2 regions of the Sphingomonas sp. 10B4 genome follow, and region 2 is predicted to be linked to the other one. Evidence: riboswitches for the same ligand, from Rfam matches in the RefSeq annotation. Region 2 holds a riboswitch; the other holds the start of a gene.
The links. A riboswitch is a leader RNA that binds a small molecule or an ion and turns the genes downstream of it on or off. The one in region 2 is predicted to bind thiamine pyrophosphate.

Region 1: it holds a riboswitch for thiamine pyrophosphate, as region 2 does, so the genes downstream of both, thiC (phosphomethylpyrimidine synthase ThiC) here and QN347_RS18460 (TonB-dependent receptor) in region 2, are expected to answer to the same signal.

Annotation. Positions count from the first base shown of each region.
Region 1 covers NZ_JASJVC010000008.1:36,823-49,431, forward strand. The annotation lists gene QN347_RS04085 (DUF6489 family protein) at 1-217, shown strand, start outside; gene mnmE (tRNA uridine-5-carboxymethylaminomethyl(34) synthesis GTPase MnmE) at 224-1,507, shown strand; gene mnmG (tRNA uridine-5-carboxymethylaminomethyl(34) synthesis enzyme MnmG) at 1,569-3,413, shown strand; gene QN347_RS04100 (16S rRNA (guanine(527)-N(7))-methyltransferase RsmG) at 3,410-4,024, shown strand; gene QN347_RS04105 (ParA family protein) at 4,021-4,815, shown strand; gene QN347_RS04110 (ParB/RepB/Spo0J family partition protein) at 4,884-5,711, shown strand; gene thiC (phosphomethylpyrimidine synthase ThiC) at 5,755-7,671, opposite strand; TPP riboswitch at 7,712-7,822, opposite strand; gene QN347_RS04120 (ferritin-like domain-containing protein) at 7,853-8,893, opposite strand; gene QN347_RS04125 (ferritin-like domain-containing protein) at 8,951-9,976, opposite strand; gene QN347_RS04130 (MipA/OmpV family protein) at 10,166-11,041, opposite strand; gene QN347_RS04135 (DUF2141 domain-containing protein) at 11,112-11,549, opposite strand; gene QN347_RS04140 (sterol desaturase family protein) at 11,473-12,270, opposite strand; gene crtY (lycopene beta-cyclase CrtY) at 12,397-12,609, shown strand, end outside.
Region 2 covers NZ_JASJVC010000116.1:291-6,350, forward strand. The annotation lists gene wrbA (NAD(P)H:quinone oxidoreductase) at 1-347, shown strand, start outside; gene QN347_RS18450 (M15 family metallopeptidase) at 337-1,047, opposite strand; gene QN347_RS18455 (RNA pseudouridine synthase) at 1,211-1,903, shown strand; TPP riboswitch at 1,936-2,045, shown strand; gene QN347_RS18460 (TonB-dependent receptor) at 2,094-4,379, shown strand; gene QN347_RS18465 (phosphotransferase enzyme family protein) at 4,384-5,526, shown strand; gene pnuC (nicotinamide riboside transporter PnuC) at 5,526-6,060, shown strand, end outside.

The DNA of each region.
Region 1 (12,609 bases), on a different contig from region 2:
CAACGTCGAGATCGATTGTACCCCCCAAGAGGCGCGTGCTTTCATGGGGCTCCCGGATCTCACGCCGATCCACGATAAGTATCTGTCGATGATGACCGATTCGATGGATGGCGTCGTTTCGCCCGACCTGATCGAGAACATGATGCGAAGCTGGGCGCCGGTCAGCGATGCAAGCATGGGATTGTGGCGGACGATGTTCGAGCGCGCAGCGAAATAAGCCGTGGTGGACGACACGATCTTTGCCTGCTCGAGCGGCCCGCCGCCGGCGGCGATCGCGATCATGCGGATCAGCGGGCCGTCGGCGATGGCGGTTGCAGCGGCGCTCGCCGGGACCTTGCCGTCGCCGCGCGTGGCGGGCGTGCGCGCCTTGCGCGATCCTGCCGACCGGCGATTGCTCGATCGTGCGCTGGTCCTGACCTTTCCGGCTCCGCGTACCGCGACGGGTGAGGATCTGGTCGAACTCCATCTTCACGGCGGGCGTGCGGTGGTGGCGGCGGTTGGCGATGTCCTGGCTGCGCAACCGGGTCTGCGCGCCGCCGAGCCGGGGGAATTCACGCGCCGTGCGTTGACCAACGGCGTGCTCGATCTGACCGAAGCCGAAGGTCTCGGCGATCTGCTCAGCGCCGAGACCGAGACGCAGCGTCGTGCAGCGCTTCGGATTGCGGAAGGCGGATTGCGCACCGTTATCGAAGACTGGTCGGACCGGTTGGTGACAGTGGCTGCGAGCATCGAAGCGCAGCTCGATTTCTCCGACGAAGATGACGTGCCCGACGAAGCGGTCGAGGCTATCACGACCAACATCGCAGGCATTGCCGATGCGATGGCTGCGCTGCTCGCAACGCCGCCGGTCGAGCGTTTGCACGACGGCGTACGCGTGGTGATAGCCGGGCCCCCCAATAGTGGGAAATCGACGCTCCTCAATGTGCTCGCGGCGCGCGACGTGGCGATCGTCTCGCCATTGTCGGGGACGACGCGCGACCGGATCGAGGCCGCGGTCACGCGTGGGGGGATCGCCTATCTGCTGACCGATACAGCCGGTCTGACGGATACGCCCAACGACATCGTCGAAGAGATCGGCATCGCGCGGGCCGAGGCGGCGATGGGCTCGGCGGATATCGTGCTGTGGCTGGGCGACACCCCGCCCGCCGATCCGACGCATATCGCGGTACACGCGCGTGCAGACCTGTCGTCGCGCTCGTCCCCTCCCCCTTTCGCTGAGCTCGTTGTTTCGGCCGAGAGCGGGGCTGGCATAGCCGACTTGTGGGCGCGGCTCGCCGCGGAGGCGCAAGCGCTTCTTCCGGTCGCCGATGCGATTGCGACAAATGATCGTCAACGGTCGTTGCTGCGCGAAAGCGAGCAACATCTCCGCCGGGCGGGACAAAGCGATTTGTTGATCGTTGCAGAGGAGGTGCGCTGCGCGATGCGGTCGCTCAACGCGATCACGGGGCGCACCGGAACCGAGGACGTGCTCGACGCGATCTTCTCGCGCTTCTGCATCGGTAAGTGATGTTCCACGTGGAACACGGTCGGCTTTGACAGATCGCGGCGAGCCATTTAGCGCGAAGCCCATGAACGATTTCGACGTCATCGTAGTGGGTGGCGGGCACGCCGGCACCGAGGCCGCCGCCGCAGCGGCGCGCCGCGGCGCACGGACCGCATTGATCACCTTCGACCCTGCGAAAGTGGGCGCGATGTCGTGCAACCCCGCGATCGGGGGTCTCGGCAAGGGGCATCTTGTCCGCGAGGTCGATGCGTTCGACGGCCTGATGGCGCGCGCGACCGATGCGGCGGGTATCCACTACCGCATGCTCAACCGCAGCAAGGGCGCAGCCGTTCAGGGCCCACGCGTGCAGGCGGACCGACGCCGCTACGCGGCAGCGATCAACGCGATGCTAGCACAGCAAGTAGGGTTGGAGATTATCGGTGGGGAAGTCGCCGGTCTCCTGCTGAGCGAGAGCGGGAGCGTCGCAGGTGTTCGCTTGGCCGATGGTACGGTGCTTCATACCCGCGCGGTCGTGCTCGCTACGGGCACCTTCCTCGGCGGCCGGATGTTCTGTGGTGAGGAACGGTCCGAAGGCGGGCGTGTCGGGGAAGCAGGCGCGTCCCTGCTCGCGCAGCAGCTCCGCGCTGCCAACCTCCCGATGGCGCGCCTCAAGACCGGGACGCCGCCGCGACTCGATGGCCGCACGATCGACTGGGCGCGGCTGGCGCAGCAGGAAAGCGACGCCGAGCCTTGGACGATGTCACCCGTTTCGACGCATCGCCCCCTGCCCCAGCTTCACTGCGCGATCACGCGGACGACGCCGCAGACGCATGAGATCATTCGCTCCGGGCTCGACCGATCGCCGCTGTTCGGCGGCGCAATCGCCGGCGCAGGCCCGCGCTACTGTCCGTCGATCGAGGACAAGATCCACCGCTTCGGAGACCGCGACGGCCATCAGATCTTCCTCGAACCCGAGGGTCTCGATGATCCAACGATCTATCCCAACGGCATTTCGACATCGCTGCCCGTCGACATCCAGGCGGCGATGCTTCGCTCAATCCCCGGGCTCGAGGCGACGACGATGCTCACGCCGGGATACGCTGTCGAATATGACCATATCGACCCGCGCGCGCTGGCTGCCACGCTGGAGGTCCGCGCGCTCGAAGGTTTGTATTGCTGCGGGCAAATCAATGGCACGACTGGATATGAAGAAGCCGCCGGCCAGGGGTTGATGGCGGGGCTCAATGCAGCGGCGCGCGCGCTCGAGCGGCCCGAGATCGTGCTCGACCGAGCATCGTCGTATCTCGGTGTGATGATCGACGACTTGGTGCTGCAAGGCATTACCGAACCCTATCGCATGCTCACCGCTCGCGCCGAATATCGGCTGCGATTGCGCGCCGACAATGCCGAGACACGCTTGAGCCCGATAGCGGCTGAGCTTGGATGTTTGTTGCCCGCGCGGATCGAGCGGCTTGCGGATCGGATCGAGCGCCGTGGCGAAATCGAACAGGTGCTCGACCAGACGGTGCCAAGCGAAATGCTCATGGCGCGCGGAGCCGTGATCGGCAGCGATCCCGAACGCCGATCGGGCGCCGCATGGCTGCGCGTGGCGGGCGTGACACTCGAGATGGTGGCCCCAGACCTCATCGAACGGATGGACGCCGATCTGCTCGCCGAAGCGACTGAGGACGCGCGCTACGCCCCCTATCTTGCGCGGCAGGAGAACGAGGTAGCGGCGATGCGGTCGCATGACACGATCGCCGTTCCCGATGGCTTGCACTTCTCGACCGTGCCTGGGCTATCGAGCGAGATGATCGAACGGCTCGAAACCGCCCGCCCCGCGACGCTCGCAGCGGCGGGTCGTATTCGTGGCCTCTCTCCGGCGGCGCTGACGGCGATCCTCCTGCAGATCCGAAAGAAGGCAGCGTGACCGAGGACGAAGCGCGGGACTGGGTCTCGCAGCACTTTGGCGCTGACGGGCTCGCAACGATGCGACAGCTCGTCGAGATCGTCACCGCCGAAAGCGCACAGCAGAATCTGATTGCACCGTCGACGCTGGGCGCGATGTGGACGCGCCACATTGTCGATTCCGCACAGCTGCTTATGCTCGCCCCCAAGGATGACGGGGTATGGCTCGACATCGGGAGCGGTGCCGGTTTCCCAGGACTTGTGGTCGCAGCACTCACCGATAGACCGGTCTGGCTGGTCGAGCCGCGTCGCCGCCGCGCGGACTTTCTGGTGCAAGCGGCTGAGGCGATGGGGGTCGGCGAGCGCGTTACGGTAGAGTGCGCGCGGATCGAGGATGTCCTTGTCGATGCAAGGATTATTTCGGCGCGCGCCGTCGCATCGTTGGACAGTCTTTTCGCGTGGGGTGCGAAGTGCGCATCTTCCGCAACGTGCTGGATTCTGCCAAAAGGGCGGACGGCGCTGGCAGATGTCACCGCCGCGCAGCTAGCATGGGACGGGGTGTTTCACGTGGAACACAGTATCACCGATCCCGACTCGCTGATCGTTCTTGCATCAGGGGTGACACGCCGATGAACGTCATTGCCGTCGCGAACCAGAAGGGCGGTGTCGGAAAGACGACGACCGCGATCAACCTCGGCACCGCGCTTGCTGCGACTGGGCTGCGGGTGTTGCTGCTCGATCTCGATCCGCAAGGCAATTGTTCAACCGGGCTCGGCATCGCGCGCGCCGATCGGCATCATTCGACCTACGACATCCTGCTCGGCGAGACATCGATCGACGTTGCCGCGATGCCGACGTGCGTCCCCAAGCTCGACATCGTACCCGCGACGGTCGACCTGTCGGGTGCAGAAATCGAGCTGGTCGAATATGAGGAGCGCACGCATCGCCTGTCGCGCGCCCTCGCCCGCTCGGATCATCGCTGGGACGTCGTACTGATCGATTGTCCGCCGTCGCTCGGTCTGCTGACGCTCAATGCGATGGTCGCGTCGAATTCGCTGCTCGTGCCGCTGCAGTGCGAATTCTTCGCGCTCGAAGGGCTCAGCCAGCTGTTGAGCACAGTCGAACGGATCCGCGAGCGCTTCAACCCCGCGCTGTCGATCATGGGTGTCGCCCTGACGATGCACGACCGTCGCAATCGGCTGACCGATCAAGTCTCGAACGACGTTCGCGCGGTGCTGGGTCGCGTGGTGTTCGACACGGTGATTCCGCGCAACGTGCGTTTGTCCGAGGCGCCGAGCCACGGCTTGCCGGCATTGATCTACGATTATCGCTGCCCCGGCTCGGAAGCCTATATCGCGCTCGCGCGTGAGCTGATCGCGCGCCTTCCCGCCTTCGATACCCCGCAACCTGCAAGGGCCGCATGACCGACTCGACGCCTCCGATTGCACGCCCGAAGCCGCGTTCGGGATTGGGCCGCGGCCTCAACGCCTTGATGGGGGATTTGGCGCGCGAAGAGCCCGTCGGCGAGGGCAAGGAGAATGCCTCGCCGGGTGTGCGCTCGCTTCCCGTCGGCTCGCTGACGCCGCATCCGGGCCAGCCGCGGCGGCACTTCGACGAAGCCGCACTCGAGGAACTCGCGCAATCGATCGCGCTGCGCGGCGTGTTGCAGCCAATCGTCGTGCGGCCGCACGGCACCGGCTATCAGATCGTCGCGGGCGAACGCCGCTGGCGGGCTGCGCAGCGTGCGCGGCTGCACGAGGTGCCGGTCATCGTGCGGGCGTTCGACGATACCGAGACGCTCGAAGTCGCGCTCGTCGAGAATATCCAGCGGCAAGACCTCAATGCGATCGAAGAGGCCGAAGCGTATCATCGCTTGATCGAGGATTTCGGTCACACGCAGGAAGCGCTAGGCAAGCTGGTCAACAAGTCGCGCAGCCACATCGCCAATCTGCTGCGTCTGCTCGAATTGCCAACCCCGGTGCAGGAACGCGTCGTCAACGGCGCGCTGACGATGGGGCATGCGCGCGCGCTGATCGGTGCGCCCGATGTCGAGACGCTGGCGGACCAGGTCGTGGCACGCGGTCTCTCGGTGCGCGATACCGAACGTATGGCGCGCGCTGCCAAGCCCGCGCCGCGCGGCCAGCGCGACAGCGAGGGGCGCGATCCCGATCTCGCGGCGCTCGAGCATCAGCTGGCCGATCTGCTGGGCTTGTCGGTGCGTGTCGCGCACAGCGCCAAGGGGGGCACGCTGACGCTGTCCTATTCGACGCTCGACCAGCTCGACATGGTGTGCCAGCGGCTGACCGGAGAGCGTATCTAATACGCGTCCGGCGGACGCTTGGGGCATCCGCCGGACGGGCACCTTACTCGGTCGCGGGCAGGTAGAGCTCGCTGCCCTTTGCTTTGAACGTGGCGCTCATTTCAGCCATGCCCGCCTCGGCCTGCACACCGCGTGCGAACGCGGCGCGGTCGGCGTCGGCCGCATCGACCGGCGGCGTTGCGGCGAGGAAGCCGTCCGCCGGCTGGTTCTGCTTCGCCGCAAAATCGCGCACTTCCTGCGTAATCTTCATCGAGCAGAATTTCGGCCCGCACATCGAACAGAAATGCGCTGTCTTGGCGCCCTCCGCGGGGAGCGTCTCGTCGTGGTAGAGCTCTGCCGTATCGGGATCGAGCGACAGGTTGAACTGGTCGCGCCAGCGGAATTCGAAGCGCGCGCGGCTGACCGCATCGTCGCGCATCTTGGCGGCGGGATGGCCCTTGGCGAGATCGGCGGCGTGCGCGGCAAGCTTGTAGGTCACCACGCCGACCTTGACGTCGTCGCGATCGGGGAGTCCGAGATGCTCCTTCGGCGTGACATAGCAGAGCATCGCGGTGCCATACCACCCGATCATCGCCGCGCCGATCCCGCTGGTGATATGGTCGTAGCCCGGCGCGATATCGGTGGTGAGCGGCCCGAGCGTATAGAAGGGCGCCTCGCCGCACACTTCGAGCTGCTTTTCCATATTCTCTTTGATCTTGTGCATCGGCACATGGCCGGGGCCTTCGATCATCACTTGGACGTCGCTCTTCCAGGCGCGGTGGGTGAGTTCGCCGAGCGTGTAGAGCTCGCTGAACTGCGCTTCGTCGTTGGCGTCGGCAATCGAGCCAGGACGCAGGCCGTCGCCGAGCGAGTAGGCGATGTCATACGCCTTCATGATCTCGGTGATCTCGTCGAAGCGCTCGTAGAGGAAGCTCTCCTTGTGGTGCGCGAGGCACCATTTCGCCATGATCGATCCGCCGCGCGAGACGATCCCGGTAACGCGCTTCGCGGTCATCGGGATATAGGCAAGCCGCACGCCGGCATGGATCGTGAAGTAATCGACGCCCTGCTCGGCCTGTTCGATGAGCGTATCGCGGAAGATCTCCCAGGTCAGGTCCTCGGCAACGCCGCCGACCTTTTCGAGCGCCTGGTAGATCGGCACGGTGCCGATCGGCACGGGGCTGTTGCGCAGAATCCATTCGCGCGTGTCGTGGATGTGGCGACCGGTCGACAAGTCCATCACCGTGTCGGCGCCCCAGCGGATCGACCAGACCATCTTGTCGACCTCGGCCGCGACGTTGCTCGCAACGGCGGAGTTGCCGATATTGGCGTTGATCTTGACCAGGAAGTTGCGCCCGATCGCCATCGGTTCGGATTCGGGATGGTTGATGTTGTTGGGGATGATCGCCCGCCCCCGCGCGATTTCGTCGCGGACGAACTCGGGCGTCACGTAATCGGGGATCGATGCGCCGAAGTCCTGGCCGTCGCGGATCAGCTTTTCCCTGGCGGCAGCGCGCCCGAGATTCTCGCGGATCGCGACATATTCCATTTCGGGGGTGATGATGCCGCGTCGCGCATAGTGCATCTGGCTGACATTGGCGCCGGGCTTGGCGCGCAGCGGGCGTTTAACGACATTGGGATATTGCGGTACGCCAGCCGAACGATCGGGGCCGCTCAAGCCATTGTCTTCGGGGCGAATTTCGCGCGCAGTGTATTCCTCGACGTCGCCGCGTGCGAGAATCCAGTCGCGCCGCAGCGTCGGCAAGCCGACGTGGATATCGATCCGCGCTTTGGGGTCGGTATAGGGCCCCGACGTGTCGTAAACGCGTAGCGGCGGCTCGCCACACGATGGTTCGAGCAGGATCTCACGCATCGCGACGCCTGGCCCGGGAATCGCTGCCGAGGGCACGTAGATCTTGCGCGAGCCACGGATCGGGCCGGTCGTTACGCCGATTTCGGTACGCGCGGGGATATCTGCCATGCTCTTCGCTCCAAAATCGCAAGGAGCAAAGACGGTTTCCGGGCGGCCACCGCTCCCTCCCTACGCCCGTATTAACGGGATCAGGTTGATGCGGGTCGGGGGCTCGTGCCCCCCTCTCAGCCGCCGATCAGCAGCCCCCCGGGGAATGGCGTCAGTCTAGGCGCTCGCGCGCGGCGTGCAACTAGTTTGCGGCGCTGGTGCGGATGTTGCCGTTGAGACCATTGGGGAAGAAGCCCCCGCCGACCACGGCGTTCTTGTTGAGATAGACGACGTTGAGCACCTGGCCCGCTGTACGGCCATAGACGAGCCCATTGGCATCGACCGGAACGAGGTTCGACGTCGTCGCGGTGCCGGTAATACCCTGATCGATGTCGCTCGTACCATCAAGGCTATCGCGCGCGTCGCTGATCAGCCCGGCATTGACGCGCAGGCTCGGGGTGGCGAGGCCCTTCGAATAGAGCACGGTGCGGATCAGGCCGGCGTGGTACGCCTCGGTCGCGAGGATGCCCGCAGCGGCATCGAGCAGCAACGTCGTGTTGATCGTCTGCGCAGCGCCCTTGTATGCGGTCACGCCGACATCTTCGAAGATGAACGCACCGAGCAGGAAGTTCTCGTCGCTGGCGTAAGGGTCGAAGGTGCCGTTGACGCGATCGACGACGCCATTGGTGGTTGCGATCCCGGCGGCGCGCGCGGCGGCCGAGAAGGCGCCGTTGGGGCCACCATCGATGTTGATCGAGGGCATCGCAACTGCCGCAGCACCGAGTGCCGAACGCAGGAAGGCGACATGGGCGACTTCGTCGGCGGCGATCTCGACCGCATATTGCTGGACGATCGGATCGGTGAAAGTGACCTTGCGGCCGCCCGTCACGGTGCCCTGGACGGTCTGGTTGCCATCGCCTTTGGCGATCAACGCGTTGGGCAGCCCTGCGCCAGTGACGGCATAGCTGTAGAACTGCGCTTCGAGATATTCGAGGTTGAGCGCAAAGTTGAGCGTGTCCTGGTCTTGCAGCGTGCTGGTCGAGCTCGGGCTCGGCGTCGGCGTTGCGGTTGCCGTCGCGCCTGGATCGGTGCTCGTCGAGCCGCTGCCGCCGCAGGCCGACAGCAGCGATGCGCCGCCAACGGCCAGCGAAGCGACGCCCGCGCTGCGCAGGAAATTACGGCGCTCGGCGCGGCGGCGTTCGCCGGCGTCGAGAACCTGCAAGAGGATGTCGCTATCGATCACTGGGGGAACTCCCGTTCGGGCAAGCTGGAAGGCGTCAGGCTGAAGGTATCGGGCGGCTCAATTCGCGGTGCTGGTCACGATGGTGCCATTGAGTCCATTGGGGAAGAAGCCCCCCTTCGCGACAGCCAGACTGTTGAGGTAGACGATATTGAGCACGTTCCCGGTCGAGCGGCCATAGGCGATGCCGTCGAGCCCGGTGGGGACTATGTTCGATGCCGTCAGGCCGTTGAGCGCGGCGAACTGGCTGTTCGCGACGACTGCCGAGGCAATGCCCTGATCGTCGTCCGAGGTCCCGTCGAGCTTGTCGCGAACGTCGGAGATCGCGCCCGCCGCAGTGCGCAGCGACGGCGTCGCCAGGCCCTTGCTGTACAGCACGGTGCGGATGATCGAGGCATGATAGGCCTCCGCGGCGAGGATGCCCGCCGCCGCGTCGATATAGGCCTTGGTCGTCAGCAGCGAGGCCGCGCCCTTATAGGCGGTGACGCCGACATCTTCGAACAGGAAGGCGGCAAGCAGGAAGTTCTGGTCGTTGGCGTAAGGGTCGAATGTGCCGTTGACGTTGTCGACCGCGCCGCTTGCATTGGTCGCGAGGCCGGCGGCGCGCGCAGCGACCGTGAAGGCGCTCGTGGCGGTGCTGCCGATGTCGATCGCGGGCTGCGCGACGGCGACGGTGCCAAGCTGGCTGCGAAGGAAGGCGACGTGCTGCGTTTCGTCACCGGCGATTTCGCGCGCATATTGCGCGACGAGCGGATCGCTGAAGCTGACCTGGCGGCCACCCGTGACCGTTCCCTGCGTCGTCGTGCTGGCGCTGCCCGGGGTGAGCTGGCTGTTGGGCAAGCCCGAACCGAAGACGGCGTAGGAATAGAATTGCGCCTCGAGATATTCGAGGTTGAGCGCAAAATTGAGGATGTCGGTTTCCGACGTCGCCTGCGCCGATGCGCTGGTCCCGACCGCGACGGCGGCGGCGCCGACTGCGGCGACGGCACCGGCTCCAAGGGCTGTGCGGAAGAATTCGCGGCGCTCATTCCGACGGTCGGCGCGGGCTTCGAGGCGCTCGATCAGCTGGTCTTCGGTGTCGGTCATTGGGGCGAACCCTTTTGCTGGAAACGCTATAGTGCGGCGCTGGCGTGGCACCTCGCGCGCGACGGCGCAAGACCCGAATAGCTGGAGAGTCGGCCATTCCCGACGATCCGCGCGCAAACGAAAACCCGCCGTGGAATCACGAGTTGTGTTCCACGGCGGATCCTGAACCTGCGCTGAATTGCGCCGGGGTTAGAAGGTGTAAGCAAGCCCGACGGCGCCCAGCCACTGGTTGGGCGAGCCGGCGATGCGAACGATCGGGGCGTAGGAGAAGTCCCCCAGCGACCGCGAATAGGTACCGCCGGCGACGACCTTGACGCCGTGGAGCAAATTGCCGGTCAGCGAATAGGTCGCAAAACCGCCGACCGAATAGTTCTTCCAGCCCGAGCGTGCCGCGTACGTCGGAAGGCCGCTCGCGAGGCTCTGCGTTGGCGTGATGCTGAAATAGGTGTCGGCATAGCCCTGCCCGACATGCTGTGCCGAGGCGAGGATGCCGACCGCGGCCTTGCGGCTGAGTGGCGTCAGATAGGTGAAGCTCGGCTGCCAGATCCCGCTATTGTGCGCGCCGGTCACGCCCTTGCGATAGCTGACCGAGACCGAAATCTTGTCATACGGGCTGGTGATCACGCCGGTCTTGCCGATGCCGATATAGCCACCGAGCTCGAGCGCGGTGCTGCGCTTGCCGAGTGCGCGGACGCGGACGTCGTCGATGTTCTTGATGCTCGAGCGGTCGAAATTGATCACGCCGATCGGACCGAATTGCAGATCGATCGACTGGCCCGGGCGGTTCGGGATCAGATCGATGCTGGCACGGTTGCCGATCACCGAGAAGTTGAAGCCCTTGACCGAGCCGATCGCGGCGGGCGCCGGCACGAAGCGATACTCGTTCGAGCCGTCATAATCGGGAAGATAGGCGCCACCGATGCCGACCGTGACCGAGTCCTTGTTGAAGTCGGCGGCGATCTGGTCGTTGTCCGCCGGGGCGGGCGGCGCGCTTTGGGCAAACGCCGGGGCCGCACTGGCGATCAGCAGGGTGGCGGCGGATATAAGAAAGCGACGATCGATCACGGGGTAGCTCCAGAATCTAAGGATTTGGGGCCGTAACGCTCGCGCAACGCTTTGGGTCCGAAAATGTAGACTAGAGCAGATAACGCATTTTGATCTGTTGCCGATCTGCATCACCTGTCAGCGTGAAGCGGGCCGCAGCAAAGCGCGGCGGGCCAAAGCTCAATGCGGGATTGCGAGAAAAACCAAAGCCTTCGCGCGGAATCCCGGCGAAGGTGTCGAGCTTGCGGTTGTTGTTCTCGTCATGGATCACCGCGACGGCATAATCGCCGTGCGCCAGCCCATCGAAGCGCAAGCTGCCGGCTGTCGCGGGTATGGAGCGCGTCACGGCCTGAGCATCGTCGATGCACGCGGGGAAGTTCTGCGGGTCGGCGGTCAGGCAGACGCGGACCGATCCCTTGTGCGACCGCAGATTGGTGAGATCGACCGACAGGTCACTCGTTGCCACCGCCCCCGGCAGCGCCAGCAACACCACCGCCGACGCGCCGCCGACGCACGCGAGCCTGCGCATGCGCTTTGACAAAATCGCCGACACCTTTGTCGGTGCCGCAGAGCCGATCCCAGAAACGGAAATAGAGACCATAATTTCCTCGATAGAGATCGTGGTGCCGTTGGTGATGGCTGGCGGTGATCAGCCATGCCCCCAATGGTCCATTCCACATGAACCGGGGAAAGACTTCCCAACCCATATGATTGGTAACCCCCATAACCGTCATGATCGCGAGGACCAAGCCGAGGCAGCCAATATTGATGGGAATAAGGAAGACAAGTAGCGGAATTATCACAGCGCCGGTGATCGCCTCGATCGGATGGAACGCCATCGCCGCCCACGCTGTCGGCGGGCGGCTGTCGTGATGCACCGCATGCGCGAGCTTGAACGCGCGCGGCGTGTGCATCCAGCGATGCGTCCAATAAAACCATGTGTCGTGCGCGATCAGGTACAGCAGCACCGACACCGGCGCATACCATAAGGGGTAGCTGTGCAAATCGGTGTAGATCCGCGTCCAGCCGAGATTCTGCCATCCCCACGCGACGACGCCCGCCGGCACGCCGTAAATCACCGCCGAGGCAAGGCTCCAGCCAATCTCGCGACGGATCTGCGGCGTAAGGCCGTCGTAGAGGCCGGGATGCCTGACGCGCGTTGCCGCGGCGAATGCGCCTGAGACGATCAGATAGCGCACGCCGACGATCAGCGACATGACGAGCGTGGCGGCGAGGATCGCGAGCAACATTCCTGCGGTGTAGCGCAGCCGGCCCCGCAAGTCAGGGAGATTCGCCGCACCGGCCAGCGTCTGCGGCGTGTCCCACGATCGCCCGCCGCGCTTGCACCTTGCCACATTTCGGCTATCGCAATGGCTATGCCAGAGACTCTCTCCTGCGACATCGCCATCGTCGGTGGCGGGCTTGCCGGTGGGTTGATCGCCCTGGCGCTCGCCAAGCAGCGGCCCGAGCTCGACGTACGGATCGTCGAGCGATCCGATCGCTTCGGTGGCAACCATCTCTGGTCGTTCTTCGCCAGCGACGTGCGCGATGCCGATCGCTGGATCGTCGCGCCGCTCGTCAGTTATGGC
Region 2 (6,060 bases):
GCCAGATGGCGTCGTTCTGGGATACCACCGGCGGGCTGTGGTTCGGCGGCAAGCTGATCGGCAAGGTCGGCGGTGCGTTCACCTCGACCGCGAGCCAGCATGGCGGGCAGGAGACGACGCTGTTCTCGATCATCACGAACCTGATGCATCACGGCATGACGATCGTTGGCCTCGACTACGGCTTCCAGGGCATGACCGGCGTCAAGGAAGTGGTCGGCGGCACGCCGTATGGCGCATCGACGATCGCCGATGGCGACGGCAGCCGCCAGCCGCATGCCGAGGAGCTCGCCGGCGCGCGCTATCAGGGCAAGCGCATCGCCGAGACGGCGGCCAAGCTCAAAGCCTGAACCATTTGCGCCTCCGCCGCTCGACCGGAGCGATGATCGGCGGAGGCAGCAATTGCGGGAGCATGACGGGTGGCGGCACCGACGGTGGCTTGAGCCAGAGGTCGGATATGTCGGTCACACGCGGGCTCGCCGGGTAGCTCGCGCGCGCGCGGCCGACCGCCAGGCGCGCGCGCGTCGCGCCAGGCACCTTCAGATTGGCGCCGACCCAGCGCCAATGCCACGGCTCCCACGTGACGCCTTGCGCATTGCCGATCGGGAACGACAGTTCGAAACCGAAGTCGGGCGCGTGGCTGATCAACCAGCGACCGGCGGGGGTCGTCGCGATGCAACTGTCGACATCGGCGCATCCCGCCGACGGCCGGATGGCGAAGTCGATCGCATAGCCCGTTGCGTGCTCGCTGAACCCCGGCGGCGCGACGGTCAGCGCGCGCATCGCCGGGTCGCCGCAATGGCCGCGTCGGCGATTGTGGCAAAAGACCGCGCGCTGGTGCGCAATCGAGCGGAAGCACGACAGGCCGCGGAGCGTCTTGCCTACGCTGGGCGTCAGCGCGGCGGCGGTCAGCATCCGCGCAAGGTCGGGCGCGGCATCGCGATTGATAACGCAAGGCTGGCCGACCGCGAAACCGGGCGGCGCCGCAACCAGATCGCCGCTTGCGACTTCAGGATAGGGCAGGTGGCCAAGCATGCGTCCGTCGGCCATCGCAGCGGGGAGGTCGCCGGGATAAAGGCCCGCCGGAACAGCCGTTTGGGCGAGCGTGGGGGAAGCCGCCCACGGCGCCAGCGCGATCCCCATCGCCCAAGTTCGCATCGCTCGCACGGCGCGGGCTCTGGCATGTCGGCGCTTGCGGTGGCAAGGGGGTGGGATGCTAGCCAATCATGTTCTTTTCCTCGACGGCGAGGCGCTTGTCATCGACAAGCCCGCCGGTCTCCCGGTCGATCGTCCGCGCGATGGATCGCTCTCCCTCGAAAACCATCTCGACGGGCTGACCTTCGCGTTCAAGCGCTGGCCGGTGCCGGTGCATCGGCTCGATCGCGACACGTCGGGCTGCCTGCTGCTGTCGCGCAATCCCAAGGCGCATGCCCGCCTGCAACAGGCGTTCGAACAGGGGCTGGTGCGCAAGCGCTATCTCGCGGTGCTCGAGGGTGTGGTCGAGGGTGAAAGCGGGCTGATCGATCTCGCGCTTGCGAAGGTCAGCACCGAAGAGACCGGCTGGCGGATGGTCGGCGATCCGCTCGGCGCCAAGGGCAGCAAGGCATCGCGGACCGCGTGGCGCGTGCTGTCGATCAAGGACGGGCGCAGCTTCGTCGAGTTCATCCCCGAGACCGGCCGAACGCACCAGATCCGCGTCCATGCTGCCGAGGCGCTCGGCGCTGCGGTGGTCGGCGATCCGATCTACGGCAACGGCACCAAGGCGAACGGCGCCGCGACGCTGCTGCACGCCGCCGAATTGATGGTGCCACGGGCGGGCAAGGAGCCGATCATCGCCAGGGCGCCGCTCCCTGAGCGCTTCATCGCGGCGGGATTTACCGAGGCTGATGCCGCGCCCGCGCAATAGCGCTTTCCTCACGTGACCTGACCGACTAAGCCCCGCGCTCCCCGGGGGGCCGCTAATGCGCGGCTGAGAGGTGGGCTGCAGCCCACGACCCGCTGAACCTGATCCGGTTGATACCGGCGTAGGGAGGGCTGGCGGCAGACTCCGTTACCCCTCCGTGTAGGAGTGACGACGGATGACACGCAGGCTTTCCATGACCGACGGCATCGCACGCGGCGCGCTCGGCTTCGCGCTGCTGTCGAGCGCGATGCTCGCGGTCCCGGCGTTCGCCGAGGACAAGGATCCGCCCGGCGATATCGTCGTTACCGGCCATCCCGATCCCGAAGGCCTGCTCCCCGACCAGCACGCGCCCAAGGCGCAAAGCGCGATCTCGGCCGATTTCATCACCAAGCAAGCGCCCACGCTCAACGCGTTCCAACTCATCGGCCTGCTGCCCGGCGCGAACGTCTCGTCGAGCGACCCCTACGGCCTGTCGACCAGCTCGAGCCTGACGCTGCGCGGGCTCGGGCAGGACGAGATCGGCGTGCTGCTCGAAGGCGCGCCGCAGAACGACATCGGCTATTATTACGCCTATCCCGCGCAGTTCGCCGATGCCGAGAACCTCAAGCAGATCACGCTCGCGCAAGGTGCGGTCGATCTCGATTCGCCGACCGTCGGCGGGGCGGGGGGGCTGCTGTCGCTGACGCTCGACGATCCCAAGACGAGCCCGCAAGCGCTCGTCAATCTCTCGCTCGGATCGTACGCCGCGCGGCGCGCCTTCGTGCGGGTCGATACCGGCACGATCGGCCGGACCGGGCTCAAGGCGTTCGTGTCCTATTCGAACATCCGCGCCGACAATTGGCGCGGTGCGGGGTTCGACACGCGCCAGCATGTCGAAGCCAAGCTGCTCAACGAATGGGGCAACGGCAACCGCGCGAGCATCGCCGTGTCGTTCAACGATGCCAATTCCTCGACCTATCCCAGCCCGACGCTCGCCGACTGGAACGCCCAGGGGCGCGGGTTCAATTATGACCGCAACTATAGCGCCGGGAATACGAATTACTGGCGGCTTCACCGCGCGCCGTTCCGCAACGTCTATCTTGCGGCGCCGCTGCATCTGGCGCTCAATGATCGGCTGACGCTCGACACGACGAGCTATCTCCAGTTCGGTTATGGCAATTCGCCGTACGGCACGGCGCTCTCGACCACCGGCAATTTCCTCGGCACCGAGGGGCTGGGGCCGGTCGCGCTGCCCGGCGCGGTCGATGGCGCGGCGACCGTGCTCGGCAATTATACCGGCGACCAGTTCCGCGGCGGCACCGTCGCCAAGCTCACGCTTGCCGCCGGGGCGCACCGGATCACCGCTGGCCTGTGGTTCGATTACGGCAAGGATCGCGTGCTGCAGACCTATGGCGCGGTGCGCGCGGACGGGCGTCCGGTCGACCCATGGGGCTATCAGGAGACGGCGATCCGCACTGCCGATGGCCGCTTGCTCGCCTATGAGGATCAGCGCACGCTCACGCTGACCAAGGGTTTCTTCCTTTCCGACAGCATCACGCTGACCCCGCGGTTGAGCGTCGATATCGGGTTCAAGGGCGTCGATCTGCTCCGCAATGGGCGCAATTATTTGCCCGGCCCGCAATCGGCGGTGCGCCGCGACAGCTCTGCCGCGCTGCCGCGCGCGGCGATCCATTATCAACTCGACGACCGGCAGCAGCTGTTCGCCAACATCACCACCAACTTCCGCGGCCCCAACGAATTCACGCTCTACAACAGCTATTATGGCGGTGAACTCAGCACGCAGGGGACGAACGCGCTCAAGAACGAATATTCGGTCTCGCAGGAGCTCGGCTATCGCTACATCGGGCCGAGCCTGTCGGCGTCGGTGACCGCCTTCCATTACCATTTCCGCAATCGCCAGCTCGCCACGCTGGTCGATGTCGGTGGCGCGCAGGTCAATTCGACGCTTAACGCCGGCAGCCAGGCGTCGTACGGAGTCGATGGCGAGATCGACTACCGCCCCGCCGCGGGGGTGAGCCTCTACGTCTCGGGCGAATATCTGCGCGCGCGGCTCGACAACGACCTGCCGGTAGGCGCGGATTTCCTGCCGACGCGCGGCAAGCATGCGGTATCGAGCCCGACCTTCCAGGCAGGGCTCGGCGGGACGTATGACGACGGCCGCTTCTTCGGCAGCAGCGCGCTGAAATATGTCGCGCGCCAATATGCCACCTTCGTCAATGACGAGAGCATCCCGGGCTACGCGACGCTCGACCTGTCGGTCGGCGTGCACCTGGCGGAGTGGCTCGACGGCAAGCGTACCGATCTGCGGCTCAATGCGATCAACGTCACCAATCCACGCGTGCTGTCGGGCGTCGCGGCGGTGACCCCCAACGCGCGCGACACGATCGGGCGTCGCGGCAGCGTCATCGCCGGGGCAGCGCCGGCTTATTATGTCGGGAGCGGCGCGGCGCTGATCGCGACGCTGTCGCGCGTGTTCTGAGGCAATGGCCGCGAGCGCCCCGCATCTCGTCCACGGCATGGGCACCACGCTCGAGCCGCCGACCTGGCCTGCCATCACGCATGATCACGCGGCTGCCGCGCTTGCGCGCTTCCCTGTCGCCGGTCGGCTCGAGGCGCTCGAATGGCATTCGCCGCGGCCCTTCTCGGCGGCGGCGCGGGTCCGCACGACGCGCGGAATGTTCGTGCTGAAGCGGCACCATCCGGCAGTGCGGACGCCTGCCGGCCTGGCGGAGGAGCACGCCTTCATCGCGCATCTCGCCGCGGCCGGGATACCGGTGCCCGAAATCCTGCTGACCGACGCCGGGACGAGCGCGATCGCCGTCGGCGACTGGACCTACGAACTCCACCGCCAAGGCGCGGGGCTCGACCTGTACCGGGAGCGACTTTCCTGGACTCCGTACCTCGCGGCGTCGCACGCCCATGCGGCAGGTGCGTCGCTCGCACGGCTACACGCAGCATCGCGCGGCTTCGCAGCGCCGGCGCGCGCGGTGCAGCCCTTGGTGGCGAGCTTCAATATTCTTCCCAGCACCGATCCGTTGGCGGCCACCGAGGCCTATGTCGCGGCGCGGCCGGCGCTAGCGGCCTTCCTCGAACCGCGCGACTGGCGGCCGGCGGTGGCGCGACTGTTTGCCGAGCTCGGCCAAGGCGTGCCGGCAGCGCTGGCGGGGCACGAGGCGCTGTGGACGCATAACGACTGGCATCCCTCGAACGTGCTGTGGAGCGCGGACGGACAGGTCGAGACGGTGTTCGACTTCGGTCTCGCCGACCGCACCTGCGCGGTGCACGACCTCGCGACCGCAATCGAGCGCACTGCGATCGACTGGTTGGAGCTGGGGCAGGGGAGAGACGCGACGATCGGCCATCCCGAAACCGCGCAAGCGCTGCTCGCGGGGTATGCGACGGTGATCCCGCTCGACCGCGGTGAGGTGGCGGCGCTGCTGCGCGTGCTGCCGCTCGTCCATTTCGAATTCGCGCTGTCCGAGATCGACTATTTCGCGGGTGTCGTCGGCGATGCCGAGCAGGCGAGCGTGGCGTGGGACCAGTATCTGCTCGGCCACGCCGACTGGTTCACCGCGCCACACGGACAAGCTTTCCTGAACACCATCGAGCATGGGCCACTCGGCTGATGTCCGCGCTCGAGATCGTCGCTGTCATCGTCAGCTTTCTGGGGATCTGGCTGACCGCCGTGCGGCGGATGCTGTGCTGGCCGATCAACCTGCTGGCCTGTGCGCTCTACTTCAAGCTGTTCCTCGACGTTCGGCTCTATGCCGACATGGTGCTGCAAGCGCTGTTCGGCATCGCCATCGTGTATGGCTGGATCGTCTGGGCGCGCGGCAAGGAACATGATGGCGACGTCATGGTCGAGCCGCTGCGCGCGGGGCCTGCGGCAGTCGCGCTTGCGGCGGGCGCGCTCGGGGCGGTCACGATCGGGTGGGGCACGAGCCACTATACCGATGCGGCACTCCCGTGGATCGACTCCGCGCTGAGCAGCTTCAGCCTCGTCGCGCAATATTGGACGGCACGGCGACATCGCGAAAGCTGGCTGCTGTGGGTCGCGGTCGACGTGATCTATGTCGGCATGTTCGTGTTCAAGGGGCTGATGCTCACCGCCGGCCTCTATGCCGCGATGATCGTCCTGGCAGGGCTTGGATATCGCCGCT